4 regions of the Bradyrhizobium sp. 44 genome follow, and region 4 is predicted to be linked to each of the others. Evidence: predicted binding sites of a transcription regulator. Region 4 holds the regulator's gene; each other region holds the start of a gene.
The links. The regulator LexA, encoded in region 4, represses DNA repair genes until DNA is damaged. The targets are predictions, from matches to a motif close to TGTTCNNNNTGTGTTCNG.

Region 1 (5,918 bases), on a different contig from region 4:
CGGAGTCGCATACCAGCGCCGGCTGGACCATCGGTGCCGGCGCGGAAGTTGGTTTCGCGCCGAACTGGAGCGCCAAGCTCGAATATCTCTACATCGATCTGTCGACGAGTCAGTTCGCGATTACAGGCGTGTCAAACGGCTATAGCGCCAGCGTTGTGCGCGCAGGCGTGAACTATCACTTCTGATACCCAAAGAAGAAAATACCGGACTACAGCCTCCCGGCCGCTCGCGGCCGGGATTTTTTTTGCGCCGGTGTTTCGCGTCGGACTCGCTAGGGAAGGATGACCAAATCGACCGCCTTCGGCCCCTTGCCCTTCTTGTCCGGTTCGACTTCGAAAGTAATACGCTGTCCTTCGGCAAGGTCCTTCAGTCCGGCCCGCTCCACAGCAGTAATATGCACGAAGACGTCGCGGCCCCCGTCGTCCGGTTTGATGAATCCGTAGCCGCGCTCACCGTTGAAAAACTTGACCGTTCCCGTCATGGCCATCGGGAAACTCCCCCTCATTGCTCCTCCGTCGTGACGCAGACGCACGTCACGACATGACCGGGCCTTGCGAAGCCCGGGAGCTGGCCATCCTTGGGCAGACCATTCGGTCCGACTGGATCTTTCTTAGGCCTTCACTCCGCCGCAACCATTCGCGGAAGCGGAACGTAAAGCCAGTCACCGCAACAGCATAATACGGTTCTCTGCAGATTGACCACCGCTCCTGCATATTTTTCCCAAGATGCCGGAGTGTTACGGCCTTGGCACCTCTAATCGGAATCTGGCAGCGCCCCCCTGGCCGAGCGGCATTTCCAACTCGGGCAGGATCGTCTTAAGCTCGCCGTGCAGTGTGTAAGGGGGATTGACGATCAAGAGCCCGCTGGAGGTGAGGGCTGCGCCGTCGGCTTGTGGCGCCACGCTGAATTCGAGGCGCAGGCATTTTCCCGGCGGTTTTGCTGCGGCTGCGAGCCGCGCCACTGATTGCACCAGCGCGTCGGTGGCGCGCCGGCTCTTGGCGGGATACCAGATTACATAGATACCGGTCGGCCATTTCGCGAAAGCCGTCGAGAAGGCCTCTTCGAGCTTTTCGAACTCGTCCTTCGCCTCGAACGGGGGATCGATCAGCACGAGCCCGCGCCGTTCCTTCGGCGGCACGAAAGCCGGCAGCGCCATCCAGCCGTCGAGGTCGACCACGCGGGCCTGTTCGTCGTGGCGCAGCACGCCGATCAGCGCCTTGCGCGCCTTCGGCTCGAGCTCGCAGAGCAAGAGGCGGTCCTGCGGCCTCAGCAGGCCGCGTGCGATCAGCGGCGAGCCCGGGTAAGCCTTGAGCTCGCCCTTCGGATTGAAGGCGCGGACGATGTCCAGATAGGGCTTGGTCAGCGCCATGGCGTCGTTCGACAGCCGCGCCTGCATCAGCCGCGCAATGCCCGTCAGCCACTCGCCGCCGCGACGCGCCTCGTCGCTTTCGAGATCGTAGAGGCCAGCGCCGGCATGGGTGTCGATGACACGGAACGCGCCCGGCTTATCCTGGAGATAGGTGATGATGCGCGCCAGCACGATGTGCTTGATGACATCGGCGAAGCTGCCGGCATGGAAGGCGTGGCGGTAATTCATGCAAGAGCACTACGCCACGTGACGGCTTGAGCAAAGAGGCACGATGCCTGGGCTAGCCACCCCGGATCGGCGGCATCGCCAACTGGTCGCGACGGCAGGCGCGGCGGTCGATCTCCTCGCAGGCGCGGAATTGCAGGTCCTTGCTGAGGCAGATGCGGACTTCCGATAGCCGCGTCCGGTTGCAGGTGATCGAGACGGCGGCATTGCTGAGGCCCGGATTGGCCTTGATGAAGGCTTCCTCCACCTCTGCCGGCGCCACCGTCTTGGCCTGCGACAAATCGAGATATTCGGCCGGAATCTTGATTGCGGCGCGCGCCTTCCGGATCGTCTCGAAATAGCTGCGGTCGGCGAGCCCCGAGCAGGTGCCGTGCTTGTCCCATTCGTTGAAGATCAGCCCCGGCGCCGGCATCAGATCGAGCATGGAGGAGACGATGCTGCGGTTCAGCCGCGGCGAAGGCCGCTGGCAATATTCCGGAAAACCGTTCTCATATTGCGGCCACAGACCATGCACCACGAAAGCATAGGGCCGTCCGCTGCACTGGGTCTGCGAGCGGCCGCCGCGCTCCGCTGCCTCTTCGCAGAAGGAGGGCGACCACGACAGCGACAGCACATAAAAATCGAATTCGCCGGGCGTGTTCTGCCGCTTGTCCTGGGCCTTTGCGCCGCCGGCCAGTGCAGCCAGCCCGGCCGCAAGCGTCAGCGAGATCATCAGGCGGGAGAACGAATGCAATCTGGAATGAAACATGGCGACGCCCCTCAACTAGACTGTGCAGACGAGCCTAGCAGGCGATAGGAACATTTCAAGAACAAATTTCGGGCGACCATCGTTGGGCCGCCTGATCGGTCCGGATCAGCGCAATTATTGCTTGGCGGCGCGGCAGGCCGGGTTGTAGGCCCAGTTGCGGTCGAGCCCGACCACGCACCATTCCACGCCCTGGCCGTAGCCGGCGAAGCCGCCGTCCTCGACGATCGAGAAGTGCACCTTGCGCATCTTGCCGTCCGTGAGCATAGCCTCGCCGGTGCAATAGCGGCGGGGGATGTTATCCGATGCCCAGGGCCGGAACGCGGTCTCGTGAACCGCGGCGAAGCCGGTGATCTTCAACGAGGAATTCCAGAACGAGCTTTCTTTCTCCCAGAACTGGCTGGCGATCGTCGGCAGCGCCCGGTCGCATTCGGAGACGTTGCCGTCATAACGCGGCCCGCTCAGCCAGAAATTCAGCTCCAGCGGATTGGCGGCCCTGGCCTCACCGAGCGACAACGCCCCGAACAGGAGGCCGAGCACGGCGGCAAAGCGGAGCGATTTCAGGAAGGTCGAGGCGCGCATGGATGATCCAGACAGCATGATCTGCAAGGGTCGGACGGTGCCGTGAAGGCCGGAGGAGGTCAAGTGCAGCGCGGCAACACTTGCCGACGAGTTGACCGCAATGCTGCGTTGGACCGGCCATCCGTTCTTTCCACCGCCGCGCCGACACCGTAAACTGCCGCCAACCAATCGGAGTGACGGGAATGCGAATCATTGCGGCCGCGGGCCTACTTGCCTTGGGTATGATGGCGAGCCAGTCGGCGCGCGCCGATCTGCTTCCGGTGCCTCCGTTCAAGGGCAACGACACCGGCGGCATCATCGCCTATTCGATGGCAACCCAGGTCGATGCGCGGCAGGTCGCGGTCGATCACTGCGCGCGCTACGGCAAGGTCGCCAAATTCCTGGCGGTGCAGGCCTATGAGGGCGGCTACATCTCGTTCTCCTGCCGCTGGGTGCCCTATGGCGCCGCCGACCAGCCGATCCGCACGCTCTACTGAGGCGCTTTCGCAACGCCGCCATCGCAGCCGGGAGCTTCCGTCATGACGCGCAAACTCGCTTTGCTCGGCTCCGCACTTTGCCTCGTCTTGTCGGCAGCCAGCGCCCGCGCTGACGACCTGCCGGTGCGCAAGGCGGGCCTGTGGGAATTGAAGATGGTCAGGACCGGCACGCCGGTGCCCGAGATGACCATGCAGCACTGCACCGACGAGACCGTCGACAAGGAGATGAACAACAACATCTCCCCGATGGCGAAGCAGATCTGCGCCAAGCAGGACATCAAGAAGACCGCGACCGGTTATGTCAGCGATTCCGAGTGCAATGTCGCCGGCATCAGCACGACCTCGCATGCTGAGATCACCGGCGATTTCAATTCGGCCTATACGGTGAAGACGTCGTCGCACGCGCAAGGCGGCGCCGCCGGCGCGGCAGGCCGCGACACGACCATGCAGCTCGAAGCGAAATGGCTGGGCGCCTGCAAGCCGGACCAGAAGCCCGGCGACATCGTGATGCCCGGCGGCTTCAAGATGAACGTGCGTGACATGGACAAGCTGAAAGCGCTGTTGCCGAAGTAGGTGAGATCGCCGCGCAAACACGTGCACTCCCTCGCCCCGTTCTTACGGGGGCGTGAAGTCCCGCGCCTACACCGGTATCCGCACGCTCGCTCTTAATCCGCCCATCGGACTGTCGCCAAGCGTGATGTCGCCGCCGTGCGAACGGGCGATGTCGCGGGCGATCGCGAGGCCAAGACCCGTGCCGCCTTCGTCTTGGTTGCGGGCGTTGTCCAGCCGCAGGAACGGCTTGAACACCTCTTCGCGCAAATGGGCGGGAATGCCCGGCCCGTCGTCGTCGACCGTCACGGTCAAATAACGGTGATCGCGCTGGCCGGTGATGGCGATGCTTTTGCCGTAGCGGGCGGCGTTGGTGACGAGGTTGGCGAGGCAGCGCTTGAACGAGGCCGGCTTCACCGTGACCACGGGCAGCCCGTTGAATGCGACCGTCGCCGTGTGGCCGTGGCGTTCGGCGTCGCTACGCAGCTCCTCGAGCGCCTGGGCCATGTCGGTTGGCTGCGACTGCTCGCCGGAATCGCCGCGGGCAAACGCGAGGTAGTCCTCGAGCATCATCGACATCTCGTCGACGTCCTTGCGCATGCCTTCCATTTCTGGGCTGTCGCCGATCAGCGCCAGCTCGAGCTTGAACCGCGTCAGGATCGTGCGCAGATCGTGGCTGACGCCGGCGAGCATCGCGGTGCGTTGCTCCATCGTCCGCTCGATGCGCGACTTCATTTCGAGGAAGGCGACCGACGCGCGCCGCACCTCGCGCGCGCCGCGCGGGCGGAAATTCGGCGCCTCGCGGCCCTTGCCAAAACTTTCAGCGGCGTCGGCAAGTCGCAGGATCGGCTTGATCTGGTTGCGCAGGAATAGCACCGCGACGATCAGCAGGATCGAGGACGTTCCGACCATCCAGAACAGGAAGATCTCCGAGTTCGAGGCATAGGCGGCGCTGCGCTGCGCGAACACGCGCATCACGGCGTCGTCGAGCTGGATCCGGATCTCGACCAGATTGGAGCGGCCGACCGTGTCGATCCAGAAGGAGCGCCCGATCTGGCGGCCGAGCTGCACCGACAGCGTCTGGTCGAGCAGCGAGAAGAACGGCTTGGGTCCCGGCGGCGGCATGTCGCCGGCCGGGAGGAAATCGACGACGAGGCCCAGGCGCTGCTGCGCGATGCGGCGGATCTGGTCGCGATCCTTGTCTTGCGGATAGCCCTTGTAGACGTCGATCAGCGCGGCGATGTCCTGCACCACCGCGGCCGACAGCCGCCGTGTCACCGTGTTCCAGTGCCGCTCCATGAACACGAAGGCAACGACCGATTGCAGGATCACCATCGGCACGATCATGATCAGCAGCGCACGCGCGTAGAGGCCGGTCGGCATCCAGCCCTTGAACGCATTGCCCATCCAGCCATTGGCGGCGGAGACGCGGCCGGCGGCGCTCTTCAAAAGCGTCAGGCCGCTATCGATCGTGCTCATCGGTGGCGCTTCACTCTTTATGGCGAGGCTACCAGCCGGTAGCCGATGCCGCGCACGGCCTGGAGGAACAGCGGATTGGCGGGATCGGTCTCGATCTTGCGCCGCAGGCGGTTGATCTGCACGTCGACGGCGCGCTCGTTGACGCTGCCATTGCCGGTCAGCGCGCTGCGCGGCACGGTCTCGCCCGGTGTCTCCGACAGGATCCGCAGCATCTCGCGCTCGCGGTCGGTCAGGTGAATGACGTCTTCGCCTTGGCGCAGTTCGCCGCGGTCGAGGTGATAGATGTACGGGCCAAACGCGATCTTCTCCACTGCAGCGGCCTGCGGCGGCGGCGCAGCGCGCTTGAGGATGTTGTTGATGCGTAGCGCAAGCTCGCGCGGCTCGAACGGCTTTGCGACGTAATCGTCGGCGCCGATCTGCAGGCCCTCGATGCGCGCTTCGGCTTCATGCCGCGCCGTCAGCATCACGATCGGTACCGAGGACGAAGTCCGGA
Region 2 (5,918 bases), on a different contig from region 4:
AACTCGCGCATCTGGTAGGAGGCGCGAACGAGAATCGCGATCTCGTTGAGCTTGTCGCCCTGGCGCTGGATCTGCTCGATCTCCTCGCCGATGCCGCGGGCTTCCTCTTCCGAATCCCACGAGCCTGTCACCGTGACCTTCTCGCCGTCATGGTCTTCGGTGCGCAGCGTCTTACCGAGCCGGCCTTCATTGTGGGCGATCAGGTGCGAGGCGGCGGCGAGGATGTGGCCGGTCGAGCGGTAGTTGCGCTCGAGGCGGATGACCTTGGCGCCGGGAAAATCATGGTCGAAGCGCAGGATGTTGTCGACCTCCGCGCCGCGCCAGCCATAGATCGACTGGTCGTCGTCGCCGACGCAGCAGATGTTCTTGACGTGTGTTTTTTCGTTCGCCGGAGGCGGCGCCACATCGTCATTCTCGGCATCACCGGGCCGATGCGAAGCGTCGAGACCCGGTGATCCATCTGGCGAAGAATCGATGGCTTGCCGGGGCAAGCCGGGCAATGACGGATTGGACGATGGCGCCTGTGACAACAACCGCAGCCATAGATATTGCGCGACGTTGGTGTCTTGATACTCGTCGACCAGGATGAATTTGAAGCGCTGCTGGTACTGCCGCAGGATATCCGGATGCTCGCGGAAGATGCGGATGTCCTCGAGCAGCAGATCGCCGAAATCGGCGGCGTTCAAAATCTTCAGCCGCTCCTGGTAGCTCGCATAGAGCTTGCCGCCCTTGCCGTTGGCGAACACGGCGGCTTCGCCCGACGGCACCTGCGACGGCGTCAGGCCGCGATTCTTCCAGCCGTCGATGAGGCCGGCGAGCATGCGCGCGGGCCAGCGCTTGTCGTCGATATTGTCGGCTTGCAGAAGCTGCTTGAGCAGTCGGACCTGATCGTCGACGTCGAGCACGGTGAAGTTCGACTTGAGCTGCGCCAGCTCGGCGTGGGTCCGCAGGATGCGCCCGCCGATGGAGTGGAAAGTGCCGAGCCACGGCATCCCTTCCACCGCATGACCGAGCATCTGACCCAGCCGGTGCTTCATCTCGCGCGCGGCCTTGTTGGTGAAGGTCACCGACAGGATTTCGGATGGGCGGGCGCGGCCCTGGCTCAGGATATGGGCGATGCGCGTGGTCAGCACGCGGGTCTTGCCGGTGCCGGCGCCGGCCAGCACCAGAACCGGGCCGTCCAGCGTTTCCACAGCCTCGCGCTGCTCCGGATTGAGCCCGGACAGGTATTGCGGGCCCACCGAGGCCCGCGCACGCGCGGCGATGCCGCCGGCTGCGGGCTGGTGGTCGGGGACGCTCTGGGACGTGATCTTGCTCGGCTCGGTCATGCGAATCATTTGCCCCACGTTGGCACCGCGGGGTGGTGAAAGGGGAGCCTTCTTAACAGGGATTGGTCCCTATATGGGGCCGCGGGGAGGGGTTTTCCACGTGCGGGGGCAGCCAATTTGTTCCTGTCGGTTGAGCGAATTTCTGCTCCCAGCCGCTCGGAACCATTGTTCCGAGTTGGCGATTGGTTCTGCAAGTGAGGCGCGTCAGGCGCGCCGATCGCAGACAGACATCGAAACAGAGGTTTGGATCATGCTTAGCTGGGTAGTGACGTTTCTGGTTATCGCCCTGATCGCCGGTATCCTGGGCTTTGGCGGCCTCGCCGGCGCGTCGATCGAAATCGCCAAGATCATCTTCTTCATTGCGGTCGTGTTGTTCCTGGTCTCGGCCGTTGTGGGTCTGGCCCGCGGCCGTACCAGGGTCTAGCGCGCTTACCGCTTCGAGGGCATCGCCACGTTCCGGCCGATGCCCTCGGGCCGTGGCACCGCGCTGTGGGTCTTGACCACCGCTGCGATGCGCTCGCTTATGTCTGGCGGAAAAGCCGCCACCTTTCGTGAGCCCATGTCGATGTGAAGCGACATGTTCTCCGAAGTGGCCGACAGCCAGCCCTCGGCGGCGTGCCGCAACTCCTGGAACGTGTGCAGCCGCTTGTCGTCGGCCTCCAGCAGCCAGACCGAGACCTGCACGGGATCGCCCAAGTGGATTTCGCGCAAGTAGCGCACGTGGCACTCGGCAGTGAAGGTCGAGCCGCCGCGCTCCTTCATGTAGCCCGGCCCGATCCCGAGCGTCAGCCACATCTGATCGATCGCGCGGTCGAACATCACGTTGTAATAGGCCATGTTGAGGTGGCCGTTGTAGTCGATCCATTGCGGCTCGATCTGCATGATCGAGGCGCGGAACGGCGCGTCCTCGATCGTTGTGGCAGCAGTCTCCGGCATGTGTCCTTCCCCAGCTATGCGTCCGGTCGCTTGACTTGACCGGTGAGATGTCCTTTGCCACGGTTCGTCTCGTCGGGAGGAACGTCCGTGGGTACGACCATCACCAATAATCCGCCGCGGCCGGCGCCGAAAGCCCTTGCGAGCGCGCTGGAGCAGCTTGCCGCGCGGTTCGGCAACCGCCTCATCACCTCGCAGGCCGTCCGCGAGCAGCACGGCCATACCACCACATGGATCGTGAACCAGCCGCCGGACGCTGTGGTGATGGCGCAGAAGACCGCCGACATCCAGGACGTGGTGCGGATCTGCGCGAAAAACGGCGTGCCCGTCATCGCCTTCGGCACCGGCACCTCGCTCGAGGGCCAGGTCAACGCACCCGCCGGCGGAATCTGCATCGACCTGCGCGACATGAACAAGGTGCTCGCAGTGCATGCCGAGGACCTCGACTGCGTGATCCAGCCCGGGGTCACCCGCAAGGCGCTCAACGAGCATCTGCGCGACCAGGGCCTGTTCTTCCCGATCGACCCCGGCGCGGACGCCTCTCTCGGCGGCATGGCCTCGACCCGCGCCTCCGGCACCAACGCGGTGCGCTACGGCACCATGCGCGATAGTGTGCTGGCGCTGAAAGTGGTCCGCGGCGACGGCGAGATCATCACGACCGGCACGCGCGCGAAGAAATCATCCGCCGGCTATGACCTGACGCATCTGTTCGTCGGCGCCGAGGGCACGCTCGGCATCATCTCGGAATTGACCATCCGCCTGCGCGGCATCCCCGATACGATCGCGGCCGGCGCGGTGTCGTTCGAGACCGTGCACGGGGCGTGTCAGGCCGTGATCCTGGCGATCCAGACCGGCATTCCCGTGGCGCGCATCGAGTTGCTCAACGCCGCGCAGGTGCGGGCCTGCAACGCCTATTCGAAGCTGACGCTGCCGGAAACGCCGCTGCTGCTGATGGAATTCCACGGCAGCGAGATCGAGGTCGGCGAACAGTCCAAGGCCTTCGGCGAGATCGCAAAGGACTGCGGCGGCGGCGATTTCTCCTGGACCACCAAACCGGAGGATCGCACAAAACTGTGGCAGGCGCGGCACGACGCCTACTGGTCGGTGAAGGCGCTGCGGCCCGGCGACAGCATCGGCGTGGTCGCGACCGACGTCTGCGTGCCGATCTCGCGCCTTGCCGAATGTGTCGGCGAAACCGAGGAAGATCTCAAGCGGCTCAACCTGTTGTCGCCGATCGTGGGCCATGTCGGCGACGGCAATTTCCACTGCTCGCTGGTCTGCGACACCAACGATGCCGACGAGATGGCCCGCGGCGAGGAGTTCATGCATCGGCTGGTCGAACGCGCGCAGGCGATGGACGGCACCTGCACCGGCGAGCACGGCATCGGCCAGGGCAAGCAGAAATACCTCAAGGCGGAGCTCGGCCCCGAGGCGATCGATGCGATGCGGGCGCTAAAAAAGGCGCTCGATCCGCAGAACATCTTCAATCCCGGCAAGATCGTACCGGAGGCGTAGCGCGCAGGCTCACCGCCGTTTATGCTCGCTCCCTCACCACGGAGCAGGCAATGCAGTGGTTCGCGCGCAAGACGCGTCAAGACATCTGGGACGAGGCGATCGAACGGCCGCTCGGCGATATCGAGGCCGCCGAGCGCATCCGTGCGATCTGTGACGCCGCTGCGGCGAGCGCGGCAGGGGCCGCGCGCAGCGACAAGCGCGACAGCGGGCGCTACGAGCGCGCGGCCAAAGTCGCGATGGAAATCGCGATGAAGATCGCGGACGGGCTGATGCGCGACGACGCAGTCCGTCGCATCGTCGATCTCTGCATGACAGCGAACGACCTCAAGACGGCGCAAATCCTGTTTCGCGCGATCCATGCCAGCTGGATCCGCGAAACGGTGCAGCGGGATCATCCGACATTGGCGCAGTGAGCGCAGTTATTTCGCCAGCTTGCGCACGGCCTCGTCGACACTGTGGAAGACGTTCTCCCGGGGCAGGGCCTCGAACAGTTTGAACCGCTCGAACGCGTCCTGCGCGCGCACCGATTCCAGCCGGGCCAGCGCGACCGTGACACCCTGTTCGCTGCACGCCCTGAACACATCGAGCAGGATCTGCGCGGCGGTGAAGTCGATCTCGACCATGCCGCTCGCCTCCAGCACCAGCAGCTGCGGAGGCGTCGCGCCGAGCACCTTGGTCACGTCGCTGCGAAAGCCGGGCGCGTTGAGGAACGACAGCGGCGCCTGCAGCCCGATCACGGCGACTCCGGCAATGCGCTCTCCGGTGATGTGCGGATGCGCCGGCCACCAGATCGTGGTGCCCGGCACGCGCTCGAACTCGACGAGCCGCGCGCGCGTCGTGCTCCAGATGCCGTGCAGCAGCGACAGCACGATGCCGAGGAACGCACCCTGCTGGATCGGCAGCACGATGATGAGTGCGGCGGTGGCGGCGATCAGCAGGAATTCGCTCGGGGATTGGCGATAGATCGTGACGATCTGCTTCACGCGGATGATGCGCAGCGCGACGAACAGCAGGATGCCGCCGAGGGCTGCGTCCGGGACGTGCTGCAGCAATCCCGTTCCAAACGCGAGCAGCGCCAGTACGATTGTCCCCGCGGCGAGACCCGCGAGCTGCGATTGTCCGCCGGTCTCGGCGACAATGCCCGTCCGCGGCGGGCTGGCATTGACCGGAAACGCGCCGAACAGGCCCGACAGCGCGCTGCCGGCACCCACGCCGAGAAAATCGCGATCGACATCGGCCGGCTTGTCGGGATCGGACGGGAACGAGCGCGTCGTTGCCGCGGTCTGCACCATCACCACGACCGTGATGACAAACGCGAGCGGCACGAGGCGGACCCATTGCTCCGGTGCAAGCTCGGGGAAGGTCGGCCGCGGCAGCGTGCCCGGCACGAGGCCTACGACGTTGACGCCCTTGTTCTCGAGGCCGAGCGCGATCGTGGCCAGGGTCGCGGCGACGAGCCCGATCAGTGCGCCCGGAATTTTTGCGCTGATCTTCTCAGCGACGAAGACCACGGCCAGCACGCCGAAGCCGATGCACAACGTGAAGGGATTAGTGCGGCCGAGCTCGCTTGCGAGCACGCCGATGCGATCGAGCGTCGGTCCGCCCGGCGAGTCCAGGCCCAGCACGCCCGGCAATTGCGACACGATGATGTGGACGGAGATGCCGGCGAGGAAGCCGACCATGACGGGCACGGACAAGAGATTGGCGATGCCGCCAAGGCGGAAGGCGCCGCCGGCCAGCATCATCGCGCCGACCATCAGCGCCAGCGCGATCGCGAGCCCCTGATAGTCCGGCGAGCCGGCGGCGGCCAGCGCGGCAAGTCCGCCGGCGAAGATCGGCGTGATCGTGGAATCGGCGCCGCAGGACAGGAAGCGGTTGCCGCCGAGCATCGCAAAGCCGAGCGATCCCGCCATGAAGGCGAAGAAGCCGATCTGCGGCGCGAAGCCGCCGAGCCGCGCCGTCGCCATCTGCTCGGGAATCGCGATCGCCGCAAGCGTCAGCCCCGCCATCAGGTCGCCCGGGAGGGAATAGGACGCGAGTGAGCGAAACAGCGGCCAAGCTGGCTTGGCGTGAGCGTCGTGCGGCATCGATGTGGAGTCCCCGGAAAGTCTGGCGCCAGTCGGTTAGACTACAGCATTTCCG
Region 3 (5,918 bases), 100 kb from region 4:
CCATGGCGTCGTAGATCGACTGGTCGCCATGCGGATGATATTTACCGATGACGTCACCGACCACGCGGGCGGACTTCACGTACTTCTTGTCCGGCGTGTGCCCCTGCTCGTTCATCGAGTACAGGATGCGGCGATGCACCGGCTTCAGACCGTCGCGGGCGTCAGGCAGCGCCCGCGCCACGATCACGCTCATGGCGTAGTCGAGATAGGACTTCTTCATCTCCTCGAAGATGGAGACGGGGCGAATATCCGAGGGTTGCGCCGGCTGTTCGCCGGGCTTGTCGTCGTCGTCAGCCAAGGGGAAATCCGGTGAGGTTTTATCTGGGAATCATATAGCGCATCGAGCCCCTGATAACCACCCTCGCGGCGATCTGGGAAGCGCTTTTTCCGCCTATTTTTCCAACAACTTAAGCCCTTGCGAGCGGTGTCTCGGACAGCCCGCGCATCGACCTTGCAAAATCGCCGCTCACGCGCGGAAAATCGCGCGGCGAGCTTGCCCCGTCAGCGCGCTTGCCAAGCCGCAATCCGAGCTCACCCGAAACATGAAGCGGGCCCGGAAATCCCGAGCCCGTCCTGCCGATTAGTGGGATCTTCTGACACGAGATGAGAAGAGCCGACCATCCGGCCGGCGCGTCGCATTGAGACCCCGCGTTCTCAGAGCGGGATCGCTCAGAACGGGATATCGTCGTCCATGTCGCTGTTGCGGCCACCGCCGCCAGCGGCAACGGGACGGCGCGGTGCGCTGCTGACCGGACCGGAGGAGCCGAAATCGCCGCCCGGCTCGTCGCCGAAGCTGCCGCCTCCCCCACCGCCGCTACGACCGTCCAGCATCGTCAGGGTGGAGTTGAAACCCTGCAGCACGACTTCGGTCGAGTACTTCTCGACGCCGCTCTGGTCGGTCCATTTGCGGGTCTGGAGCGCACCCTCGACGTAAATCTTGGCACCCTTCTTCAGATACTGTTCGGCGACCTTGCAGAGCCCTTCATTGAAGATCACGACGCGGTGCCACTCGGTCTTTTCCTTGCGCTCGCCGGTGGCCTTGTCGCGCCACGTCTCCGAGGTGGCGACGCTCAGGTTGGCGATCGGCCGCCCGTCCTGGGTGCGGCGGATTTCAGGATCCTTGCCGAGATTTCCAACCAGAATGACCTTGTTGACGCTTCCCGCCATCTCCGCTCTCCGCTCCGAATGCCACTGAATTCAACAAGGCCGGTCCGCTCCCCGCGTTCCGCCGTGCCCGTTGAGGCGACCCTATACGCTCGCCGAACGCTTGCGGACGACGATCAGTCCGTCACTCCTCCGGTTATCCCCACATATAGCATCGACCTCCCGTTCGTTCCAGATTTGTTCTTGGCGAACCACCGCATCGATGTGTGGCGTCGATCAGCCAATGTAGTGCGGGAATGCGCGCAGCGGTTGGAACCTTTGTAGGTTCCCGAAAACGAGGGAAAGAACTTAACATTCAGTAAGTTATGGGTACTCGCAGTGCCCCGTTCTTGTTGCATTTCGGAGACGGACTTTGCCGCCCCGTAGAGCTACGGTTTCCTCGGACTTAGTTCATATGGGCCCTCGCGCCTGATCAGCCGCTTCGGGGAAGAAAGAAGCGGACGAAGCTGGGGAGACTGGCAATGAATAAGCTTCTGATTGGTGCGATCGGTGCAGTGGCTATGGGCCTGTCGGCTCCCGCGAGCGCGGCGGATATGGCCGCGCGTCCCTACACCAAGGCCCCCGCGCCGGCGATTGCCACGATCTACGATTGGAGCGGCTTCTACATCGGCATCAACGGCGGCGGTGGCTCGAGCCACACGTGCTGGGACTTCGTCACGCCCGCGACCGGCGTTTTGGTCGGCGAAGGCTGTCACAATGCGACGGGGGGCACCGTCGGTGGCCAGATCGGCTATCGCTGGCAGTCCGCCAATTGGGTGTTCGGTCTCGAAGGCCAAGGCAACTGGGCCGACTTCCGGGGCGACAATGTGAGCACCCTCTTCCCAGGTACCGCTTTGGTGACGGGTGATCGCAACCGTTCCCGCATCGACGCTTTCGGCCTCATCACCGGTCAGGTCGGTTACGCCTGGAACAACGTGCTGTTCTACGTGAAGGGCGGCGCCGCCGTCGTCGGCGACAAGTACGACATCTACGCTGCTACAGGTACGCCCGGCGCGGGCGCGCTGCTGGCTTCGGCGCGGGAGACTCGCTGGGGTGGTACGGTCGGGGCCGGTCTGGAGTTCGGCTTCGCCCCGAACTGGTCGTTGGGCTTTGAGTACGACCACATCTTCCTTGGCGATCGCACGATCGGCTTCACAACGCCCCCGGGTGGGGTCTTCGGCAGCGACCGGATTCGGCAGGACGTCGACATGGGCCTCGTCCGCCTGAACTATCGCTGGGGTGGTCCGGTGATCGCGAGGTACTGATCGAACTGACATCCATCAAAGCAAGGCCGGCCTCGCGCCGGCCTTTTTCGTTGCTGTTCCCATGGGGGAAACCAAAGGTCAGTAATTGCACCATTTTCAGGCCGCTGTGGCTTTCCAGTGACACAACTTGCGGCTTCAATGGTGTAAGTACGGCCTCAGTTGGGCAAGTGAGTCCGATGCCCTTCCCTATCGTGGAAGGCACAATCAGGAACTGGGACTGGGATTAGTTGAAAATGAAAAAGGTTTTGTTGGCTTCGGCCTGTTTGTTCGCTCTCGCTGCCCCGGCCTCGGCCGCTGATCTGGCGGCGCGTCCCTACACCAAGGCCCCGGTGGCCATGGCTTCGGTCTACAACTGGACCGGCTTCTACCTCGGTGTTGTCGGTGGCGGCGCCTGGGAAAATTCCTCGACCGACCCGAAGATGAAGGGCGGCTTCGTCGGCGGTACCGCCGGCTACAACTGGCAGACCGGCAATGTCGTGTTCGGCATCGAGGCCGATGGTGCCTGGGCTGACGTCAGCGCGTCGGTCACCGGCCCCGTTGCCGTCCCCGGCTTCGGCCTCGTCAGCACCACCCTCAGCTCGAAGACCGATGCGATGGGCACCGTGCGCGGCCGCATCGGCTACGCCGTCAACAACGTCCTGTTCTACGGCACCGGTGGTTACGCCTGGATCGACAACAAGCTCAGCATCAGCGCGCTCGGCGTGACCGTTTCCGACAGCAAGTGGCACTCCGGCTGGACCGTCGGTGCGGGCGTCGAAGCGTTCTTCGCTCCGCAGTGGTCGGTCAAGGGCGAGTACCTCTTTCGCAGCCTCGGCGGCGAGACCTACTTCTCGGGCGCCCTGCCCACCGGCACGCTCGAGTTTCACACCGTGCAGGTCGGCGTGAACTATCACTTCGGGGGCCCGATCGTCGCGAAGTACTGATCTTCGCTATCGACGCCATCGTGTTACGAAAGGCCGGCCTCGCGCCGGCCTTTTTGTTTGCCGGGCACGTTACTGCGCAGTTCCACCGCCCTGCTCCTGCCAGATGCCGCCAGCGTGCCAACAATCGGTTGACGATTCGCAGACGCCACTGGAAATCCGTCCCCGTTCTTCCTACGTTCGCTCACATACCCATCGGCGCCGATCCCGGTTCCGGGCGAAGCGCGCCTATTCAGTTGGCGCGATCGCGCGCTTTTGGATTCCCTGAGGACCACCAGGATGGATGAAGTGATCAAGGCGAAGCGCCAACAACAGAACGCGGGATCAAACCTGCGCGCAATAACGATCCGTGGCGCGCGCGAGCACAACCTCAAGAACGTCGACGTCGAGATTCCCCGCGACAAGCTGGTGGTGTTCACGGGGCTGTCAGGCTCCGGCAAATCCTCGCTCGCGTTCGACACCATCTATGCCGAGGGCCAGCGCCGTTACGTCGAATCGCTGTCGGCCTATGCCCGCCAGTTCCTGGAAATGATGCAGAAGCCTGACGTCGACCAGATCGACGGCCTGTCGCCGGCGATCTCGATCGAGCAGAAGACGACGTCGAAGAACCCGCGCTCCACCGTCGGCACGGTGACCGAAATCTACGACTACATGCGCCTGCTGTGGGCGCGCGTCGGCGTGCCCTATTCGCCCGCCACCGGCCTGCCGATCGAGAGCCAGACCGTCTCGCAGATGGTCGACCGCGTGCTGGCGCTGCCCGAGGGCTCGCGCCTCTATCTGCTCGCGCCGGTCGTGCGTGGCCGCAAGGGCGAGTACCGCAAAGAGCTCGCCGAATGGCTTAAGAAGGGCTTTCAGCGCGTCAAGATCGACGGCGCCTTCCACGAGCTCGCGGAAGCCCCTGTGCTCGACAAGAAATTCCCGCACGACATCGACGTCGTCGTCGACCGCATCGTGGTGCGCGCCGACATCGGCCAGCGCCTCGCCGAAAGCTTCGAGACCGCACTGAAGCTCGCCGAGGGCCTCGCCGTCATCGAATTCGCCGATGCGCCGGCTGCAGCAGCACCCGCGGAAGAGAAAAAGAAGACCGCAAAGATCCACGACAAGAGCGGACCCGAGCGCATGCTGTTCTCGGAAAAGTTCGCCTGCCCGGTCTCCGGCTTCACGATCCCCGAGATCGAGCCCCGGCTGTTCTCGTTCAACAATCCCTATGGCGCCTGCCCCGCCTGCGGCGGACTCGGCGTCGAGCAGCATGTCGACGAAGACCTCGTCATCCCCGACAAGGAACTTGCCATCGGCAAGGGCGCGATCGCGCCCTGGGCCAAGTCCTCGTCGCCCTATTACATTCAGACGCTGACTGCGCTCGGCAAGCACTACAAGTTCACGCTGACCACCAAGTGGAAGGATCTGCCCAAGAAGACGCAGAACGCGATCCTCCATGGCTCCGGCGAGGACGAGATCAAGTTCTCCTACGAGGACGGCGTCCGTTCCTACGACACCAAGAAGCCGTTCGAAGGCGTCATCACCAACATCAACCGCCGCTATCGCGAGACCGAGAGCGAGTGGGCGCGCGAGGAGCTGGCGAAGTATTTCCACGACGTGCCCTGCGAGGGCTGCAAGGGTTTTCGGCTCAAGCCCGAGGCGCTCTGCGTCAAGATTGGCGGCAAGCATATCGGCGACATCTCCGAGATGTCGGTGAAGGGCGCCGGCGCGTGGTTCGAGACCGTTCCGGAGGCGCTGAACACCCAGCAGAACGAGATCGCCGGCCGCATCCTCAAGGAGATCCGCGAGCGCCTCACCTTCCTGCTCGACGTCGGCCTCAACTACCTCACGCTGTCCCGCTCCTCCGGCACGCTGTCCGGCGGCGAGAGCCAGCGCATCCGTCTGGCCTCGCAGATCGGCTCGGGGCTAACAGGCGTGCTCTACGTGCTCGACGAGCCCTCGATCGGCCTGCATCAGCGCGACAACGCGCGCCTGCTCGACACGCTGAAGCGACTTCGTGACCTCGGCAACACCGTAATCGTGGTCGAGCACGACGAGGACGCGATCCTGCTCGCCGACCACGTGCTCGACATCGGCCCCGGTGCCGGCATGCATGGCGGCAACATCATCGCCGAAGGCACGCCCGCCGAGATCATGCGCAACCCCAACTCGCTCACCGGCAAATATCTCACGGGCGAGTTCGAGGTCGAGGTGCCGGAACGGCGTCCGCCGAACCATCGCCGCACCATCAAGGTGGTCAACGCGCGCGGCAACAACCTCAAGAATGTCACGGCCGAAATCCCGCTCGGCCTGTTCACCTGCGTCACCGGCGTATCAGGCGGCGGCAAGTCGACGCTGCTGATCGACACGCTGTACAAGGCGATCGCCCGCAAGCTGAACAATGCCAGCGAAGGCGCCGCACCGCACGACCGCATCGAGGGTCTCGAGCACATCGACAAGATCATCGACATCGACCAGTCGCCGATCGGCCGCACGCCACGCTCCAACCCCGCGACCTATACCGGCGCCTTCACGCCGATCCGCGAATGGTTTGCAGGCCTGCCGGAATCGAAGGCGCGCGGCTACGAGCCCGGCCGCTTCTCCTTCAACG
Region 4 (5,918 bases):
TGCACGAATTCATCCGGAAAGCGCGTTCCAACCTCAACCAGAATGCCTGGGATTATATCGTCGGCGCGGCCGAAACCGAGACCACGATGCGTCGCAACCGCATGGCGCTGGACGAGATCGCCTTCCGCCCGCGTGTGCTGCGCGATGTCCGCAAGGTCACCGGCTCGGTCGAGCAGTTCGGCCGCAAGATGCGCCTGCCGGTGGTGCTCGCCCCCGTCGGCGCGCTCGAGATCTTCGATCCGGATGGCGCCGCGAGCGTGGCACGCGCCTGCGGCACTTTCGGTGCGGCGCACATGCTCAGTTCAGTGTCCGAGCCCGGCCTCGAGAAGACCGCCGAAGGTGCGCCCGACGCGCTGCGGCTCTACCAGCTCTATGTGCGCGGCGACGACGCCTTCGTCGCCGACGTCGTCAGCCGGGCTGAGAAGAACGCCTATGCCGCCTTCTGCCTGACCGTCGATACCGCTCATTACAGCCGTCGCGAACGTGACATCGCCAAGCGCTACGTTCGCGAGAGTCGCCTGCGCGCCACCGGCGGCGATTACCAGAAAGGTCTGGAGTGGCGGACCGTGAAGATGATCAAGGACAAGTTCAAGATCCCGCTGATCCTCAAGGGCATCGCGACGGCAGAGGACGCGCTGATCGCGATCGATCACGGCGTCGAATGGATCTACGTCTCCAACCATGGCGGCCGTCAGCTCGATCACGGTCGCGGCGCCATGCACGTGCTGCCCGAGATCGTTGACGCCGTGAACGGCCGCGCAAAGATCATGGTCGATGGCGGTGTCTGTCGCGGCACCGACATCGTCAAGGCGATCGCAGCGGGCGCCGACCTCGTCGGCATCGGCCGGCTGCAATGCTGGGCGCTGGCGGCGGCCGGCGAAGCCGGCGTGGCGCGCATGCTGGAGCTGCTCGAGGACGAAGTGCTGCGCTGCCTCGGCCTCTTGGGTGCGACCTCGTTCGCCGAGGTCAACAAATCCTGCCTGCACCACGCGACCGCAACCAACGCGCCGAGCGTGTTCAGCGCGTTTCCACTGTTCGACCACGAGCCATATCGATACTGAGTGAAAGGATGCAGGTGACATCGCTCTCTCCCGGCAGCGCGGATGCGCTTCTGTTCGATCTCGGCCGCGTGGTGCTCGATATTGATTTCTCCAAGGCGATCGCCTGTTGGGCGGGACATGCCGGCTGCAAGCCTGAAGCCATCGTCGCGCGCTATGTGCGGGACAGCGAAGCCTATCGGTTGCACGAGATGGGCAAGATCAGCGATGAGGACTATTTCGCCTCACTGCGAGCCTCGCTTGGAATCGGCATTTCGGATGCGCAGTTCCTGGAAGGCTGGAACGCGATCTTCGCCGGCGAAATGCCTGACATCGCCGAGCTGCTGCCGCGGGCAGCGAAGCAGATGCCGCTGTACGCTTTCTCCAACACCAACCGGCCACACGTGGACCATTTCTCAAGGGAATATGCCGACCTCCTCGGCCATTTCCGCGAGCTGTATTTGTCGTCCAGCATCGGCCTGCGCAAACCGGATGCCGAGGCCTTCGACCACGTCGTCGCGGCGATCGGCGTGCCCGCCGGGCGTATCGTGTTCTTCGACGATCTTGCTGAAAACATCGAGGGAGCGCGGGCGCGCGGCTTGACGGCCGTGCATGTGACTTCGCCGCGTGATGTGGGGAACGCATTGAAAGCATTGGGCATCTGACGACGATCTGCCGCCGCGAGACCCCCGGAGATGCGGCCCAACGCGACTAATTTTGAAGAAGTTTAGGAACCCGATCACTTTGTGCATTTTTATACAGAGTTCCCGGAACGGAATACCGTCTTCCGGACTCTAGAGTCCGTTGGGACTTCTACAGACGGATGCATCATCGTGTTGGGCAAAACCTACCTCACCAAGCAGGCCTCTCTTCTTCTTGAATTCGCCAGGACAACTTCAGATTCGGATCTTTCCGCCAAGCTTGTGAGCAAGGCCGCCGACCTGAAATCCCAGGCCGATCCGCTGCCCGACAAGGATCAGGGACCCAAGGCGCCCGACGTAACTCACGGGCAGCCAGGGAGCTGATCGATGCAGGCCGGGGCGCTCGTCGTTCTCGTCTTGCCATGACCATTGTCCTGCCGATCTGGCACGTTCTTCGGATCATGCCGCAACGCGCTTGATCCTGCCTTCCGGAACAATGCGGTGGGATGACTGCACCCGCTCGGCTGTTTTGCCTCTGCGCCCGCGCTCGGCTAGAAGACGTGCGGAACATTCGCCCGAACGTGCCGAGCAGGAGTTTTCGCCGTGGCCTTGATGCCGGTTTCCGACGCGCTTGCCGCGGTGCTGGCGGGTGCAGAGCCGCTGCCGGAGGAAATGATCTCCCTCGACCAGGCCTACCATCGCGTGCTCGCGCGTGACGTCGCGGCGCGGCGCACGCAGCCGCCGCAGGCGATGTCGGCGATGGACGGCTACGCGGTGCGAGCGGCCGATGCCGCGACGATCGATTCGGAGCTCACCATCATCGGCGAAGTCGCGGCGGGCCGACCGTTCGCGGGGATGGTCGGCGCCGGCGAGGCCGTGCGGATCTTCACGGGCGGCGTCGTTCCCGGTGGCGCGGACGCCGTCGTGATCCAGGAGGACACCGTCGCCGCCGGCAAGCGTGTCACGATCAAGGAAGCCGCGATCGCCGGTCGGCACATCCGCCCCGCCGGCGTCGATTTCCGCGAGGGCGACGTGCTCCTGCGCAAGGGAAGCCGTCTCACCGAGCGCGACCTCGCGCTCGCCGCCGGGATGAATCATCCGCACCTTGCCGTTTACGGGCGTCCGAAGGTCGCGATTCTCGCCACCGGCGACGAGTTGGTGATGCCGGGCAGCACGCCCGGCCACGGCCAGATCGTCTATTCCAACGGCTACGCCCTGCACGCGCTCGCCCGCAGCGAAGGCGCCGAGACCATCGACCTCGGTATTGCCGCCGACACGCTGGAGGCCACCACCGCCGGCATCCGCCGCGCCCGTGAGAGCGGCGCCGACATCCTGATCACGACCGGAGGCGCATCGGTCGGCGACCACGATCTGGTCCAGCAGGCACTGCGGGACGAAGGCATCGCGATGGCGTTCTGGAAGATCGCGATGCGGCCAGGCAAGCCGATGATGCACGGGCGGCTCGGCGCAATGGGCGTGATCGGTCTGCCGGGCAATCCCGTGTCGTCCTACGTGTGCGCTTTCCTGTTCATGGTGCCGCTGATTCGTGCCCTGTCGGGCCGTTCAGTGCTTCACCATCGCCGTGAGCGCGCCGTGCTCGGCCGCGATGTCAGCGCCAACGACCAGCGCGAGGACTATCTGCGCGCGCATCTGGAGGAGCGTGACGATGGCACACGCGTCGTTCTTCCCGTCAATCATCAGGACTCTTCGCTGCTTGCGAATCTCGCTGCAGCACAGGTACTTCTCGTGCGCGCACCGTTCGCGCCGAAGGCCGAAGCCGGCACGGCTTGCGAAGTGTTGCGGCTCCCTGTCTGAGCGCCCCGGCAATGCGCGTTCCGCCAACTTTGCTCTGTTCACGGTAAATTAAGCAGTTGCGGAACATGTATCGAACATATAGTGTCCGTTCATGATTTGTTTCGAGCATGTAGCGGCATATTGCCGAATTCAGCGTCTCGGAATCGGACGACATCAACCGGGGGACTTTGGTCGAGATGTTAACGCGCAAACAATACGAGCTTCTGCGGTTCATCAGTGAACGTCTGAAGGAAAGCGGCGTACCGCCCTCCTTCGACGAGATGAAGGATGCGCTCGACCTGCGCTCGAAGTCGGGCATCCATCGCCTGATCACGGCGCTCGAGGAGCGTGGCTTCATCCGACGCCTGCCCAACCGCGCTCGTGCGATTGAAGTCATCAAGCTGCCGGAGCTCCAGGCAGCCGCCGGCAGCCGCCGCGGCTTCACGCCGAGCGTCATCGAGGGCAATCTCGGCAAGGTGCGTGCGAGCTCCAGCCTGCCCGCGGACGACGGCGAACGTCCCGTCGCGGTGCCGGTGATGGGCCGCATCGCGGCCGGCACGCCGATCGAGGCGTTGCAGACCCGCAGCCATACTATCAGCGTACCGCCTGACATGCTCGGCTCGGGCGAGCATTACGCGCTCGAAGTGCGCGGTGATTCCATGGTCGAGGCCGGCATCCTTGACGGCGACATGGCGCTGATTCAGCGCAACGAGAGCGCCGATACCGGCGACATCGTGGTGGCGCTGATCGACGACGAGGAAGCGACGCTGAAGCGCTTCCGCCGTCGCGGCGCCTCGATCGCGCTCGAGCCCGCCAACGCGGCCTATGAGGTCCGCATCCTGCCGCCCAACCGGGTGAAGATTCAGGGCAAGCTGATCGGGCTTTACCGGAAGTACTGATACCGGGAGTGCTTGATACCGGGAGTGCTAGGCGCCTCGCGCGCTTCCGATCGGCATTGCCGGTCAGAGATTGGAGCGGATCATCGTCCGCTCCGGCTGGATAGTCTTTCTGGTTCTGCACAGTCTATCCGGCCCCTCCTCCGGCGCTGGCTCCTCGCGATGCCCACGAAGCAGCACCGCTGCGCGGCCCAAGTGTTCGAGGAAATGGCGGCCAGCGATCGTCCGCAACGTGCGGAATGCGATCGAGCAACCGTTGCAGCCAAGTCGGCAATATCCGGGCCGGCAACATTCGGACACGCGCCTCCCGAATGCATCGCAGCAGGCTTTGTTCCTATTGAATGCGGGAAAGATAATGTGATCGCGGCTTGCGGAAACCAGCCGCAGATTTGCCCACAACCAAGCAGAGCGTTCGTGCTTCCACTCTGATAGAGGCCTGCGCCTCGAAGAGACGCGGGTTGCTATCCCAGCATGAGGAGCACCCGATGTGTGACTACAGCTTGCATGCCGTCGCGTCGCGCCCCGCCGAAGTCGGCGAGACGATCGTCACGACAAGCTTCCGCGGCACCTCGACGCGAGGCTTCGCCTCGGCAGCCGATCCGTCTGTTGCCGTCTGCCTGCTGCCGGGAACGGAGCTCGCCTTCGCCGACGACGTTCGCTACGACAATCGCTGGATTTGGACGCGCACCATCAATTCCCGCGTGGGCAAGTTCGGCAAGATCGACCCGCACGTTCCCGACCGCCATCATGACGCGATCGAATTCCCGGACGGCAAATATGTGCTGGTGACGCAGCTCGTCGAAGGCCAGCGCGCGACCGTGCTGCAACTGCCTGTGACCCAGCCGGTGACGGAGCGCGAGCACAAGGCGCAGGTCATCGCCGACAGGCAGCCGACCGTCACGCGCCTGCCGATCGGCTGACGCAGCCGCCTACGGGGTCGGAGGTCAGGATTGAATTGCCATCGCCGGCCGTGGCCGGCGAGATGGCGTGGTTTGCGCCCAGCGAATCCGAGCAGATGCACCAATCCACTGCATTGCTCCGCACCGTCAGATCAATCGTCGGCCTGCAAGTCGGTCTCCGCCGGCGTTGCGTCCTTGATGCGGGGCGCGATCGCCTTGGGCGCAAGGCTGCCGTCGAAATCACCCTCGCCTGCGCCGGCTGGCAACCAGGGGCGGCTCGCGCCTCTCGCCCTCACCGCCTGAACCGCAAAGCCGTCACCACGCCGCATTAGCGCCAGCGCGCTCTGGCTGGCGAGCCGCTGCCGATCGACCACCATCGCCGCGCAATCGGGCGGCGCGGGACGTGCCGTCACCACCAGCGCGGCCCGACTGCAATCGTCCGCGAGAGCGTCGACGCGTAGCGCCAGCGCGACCAGCCTCCCGTCGGCCAGTGGCGTCACGCAGCCGGATTCGTCACAGGACACGCCGTCGGCCAGAGAGGCTCGGCCGGCATCGCGCGGATCTGCGTCGGCAGCGAGCCATTCCTTGAGCAAAAAGCTGTCCTTGCTCGTCCTGATCAGGTGCAGATATCCGTCCCTGCCCCGCACCGCG

Region 1: IVB41_RS06900 (ribonuclease T2 family protein) is a predicted target of LexA. The motif match lies at 2,389-2,406, and genes of this name have one in related genera.
Region 2: IVB41_RS31750 (ATP-dependent helicase) is a predicted target of LexA. The motif match lies at 1,502-1,519, and genes of this name have one in related genera.
Region 3: IVB41_RS24140 (single-stranded DNA-binding protein) is a predicted target of LexA. The motif match lies at 1,332-1,349, and genes of this name have one in related genera.

What each region holds. Positions count from the first base shown of each region.
Region 1 is NZ_JADPIY010000008.1:1,020,969-1,026,886, forward strand. Features, by position in the region: gene IVB41_RS06885 (outer membrane protein) at 1-185, shown strand, start outside; gene IVB41_RS06890 (cold-shock protein) at 272-487, opposite strand; gene IVB41_RS06895 (23S rRNA (adenine(2030)-N(6))-methyltransferase RlmJ) at 737-1,597, opposite strand; gene IVB41_RS06900 (ribonuclease T2 family protein) at 1,650-2,342, opposite strand; gene IVB41_RS06905 (hypothetical protein) at 2,457-2,921, opposite strand; gene IVB41_RS06910 (hypothetical protein) at 3,104-3,397, shown strand; gene IVB41_RS06915 (DUF3617 family protein) at 3,440-3,970, shown strand; gene IVB41_RS06920 (ATP-binding protein) at 4,037-5,425, opposite strand; gene IVB41_RS06925 (response regulator) at 5,443-5,918, opposite strand, start outside.
Region 2 is NZ_JADPIY010000033.1:84,600-90,517, forward strand. Features, by position in the region: gene IVB41_RS31750 (ATP-dependent helicase) at 1-1,337, opposite strand, end outside; gene IVB41_RS31755 (DUF1328 domain-containing protein) at 1,579-1,752, shown strand; gene IVB41_RS31760 (thioesterase family protein) at 1,758-2,264, opposite strand; gene IVB41_RS31765 (FAD-linked oxidase C-terminal domain-containing protein) at 2,352-3,776, shown strand; gene IVB41_RS31770 (hypothetical protein) at 3,827-4,189, shown strand; gene IVB41_RS31775 (SulP family inorganic anion transporter) at 4,196-5,863, opposite strand.
Region 3 is NZ_JADPIY010000020.1:410,479-416,396, reverse strand. Features, by position in the region: gene gyrA (DNA gyrase subunit A) at 1-298, opposite strand, end outside; gene IVB41_RS24140 (single-stranded DNA-binding protein) at 670-1,167, opposite strand; gene IVB41_RS24135 (outer membrane protein) at 1,626-2,408, shown strand; gene IVB41_RS24130 (outer membrane protein) at 2,642-3,331, shown strand; gene uvrA (excinuclease ABC subunit UvrA) at 3,608-5,918, shown strand, end outside.
Region 4 is NZ_JADPIY010000020.1:310,906-316,823, reverse strand. Features, by position in the region: gene IVB41_RS23675 (alpha-hydroxy acid oxidase) at 1-1,061, shown strand, start outside; gene IVB41_RS23670 (HAD family phosphatase) at 1,070-1,702, shown strand; gene IVB41_RS23665 (hypothetical protein) at 1,871-2,062, shown strand; gene glp (gephyrin-like molybdotransferase Glp) at 2,282-3,493, shown strand; gene lexA (transcriptional repressor LexA) at 3,670-4,371, shown strand; gene IVB41_RS23650 (hypothetical protein) at 4,854-5,288, shown strand; gene IVB41_RS23645 (ComEC/Rec2 family competence protein) at 5,420-5,918, opposite strand, start outside.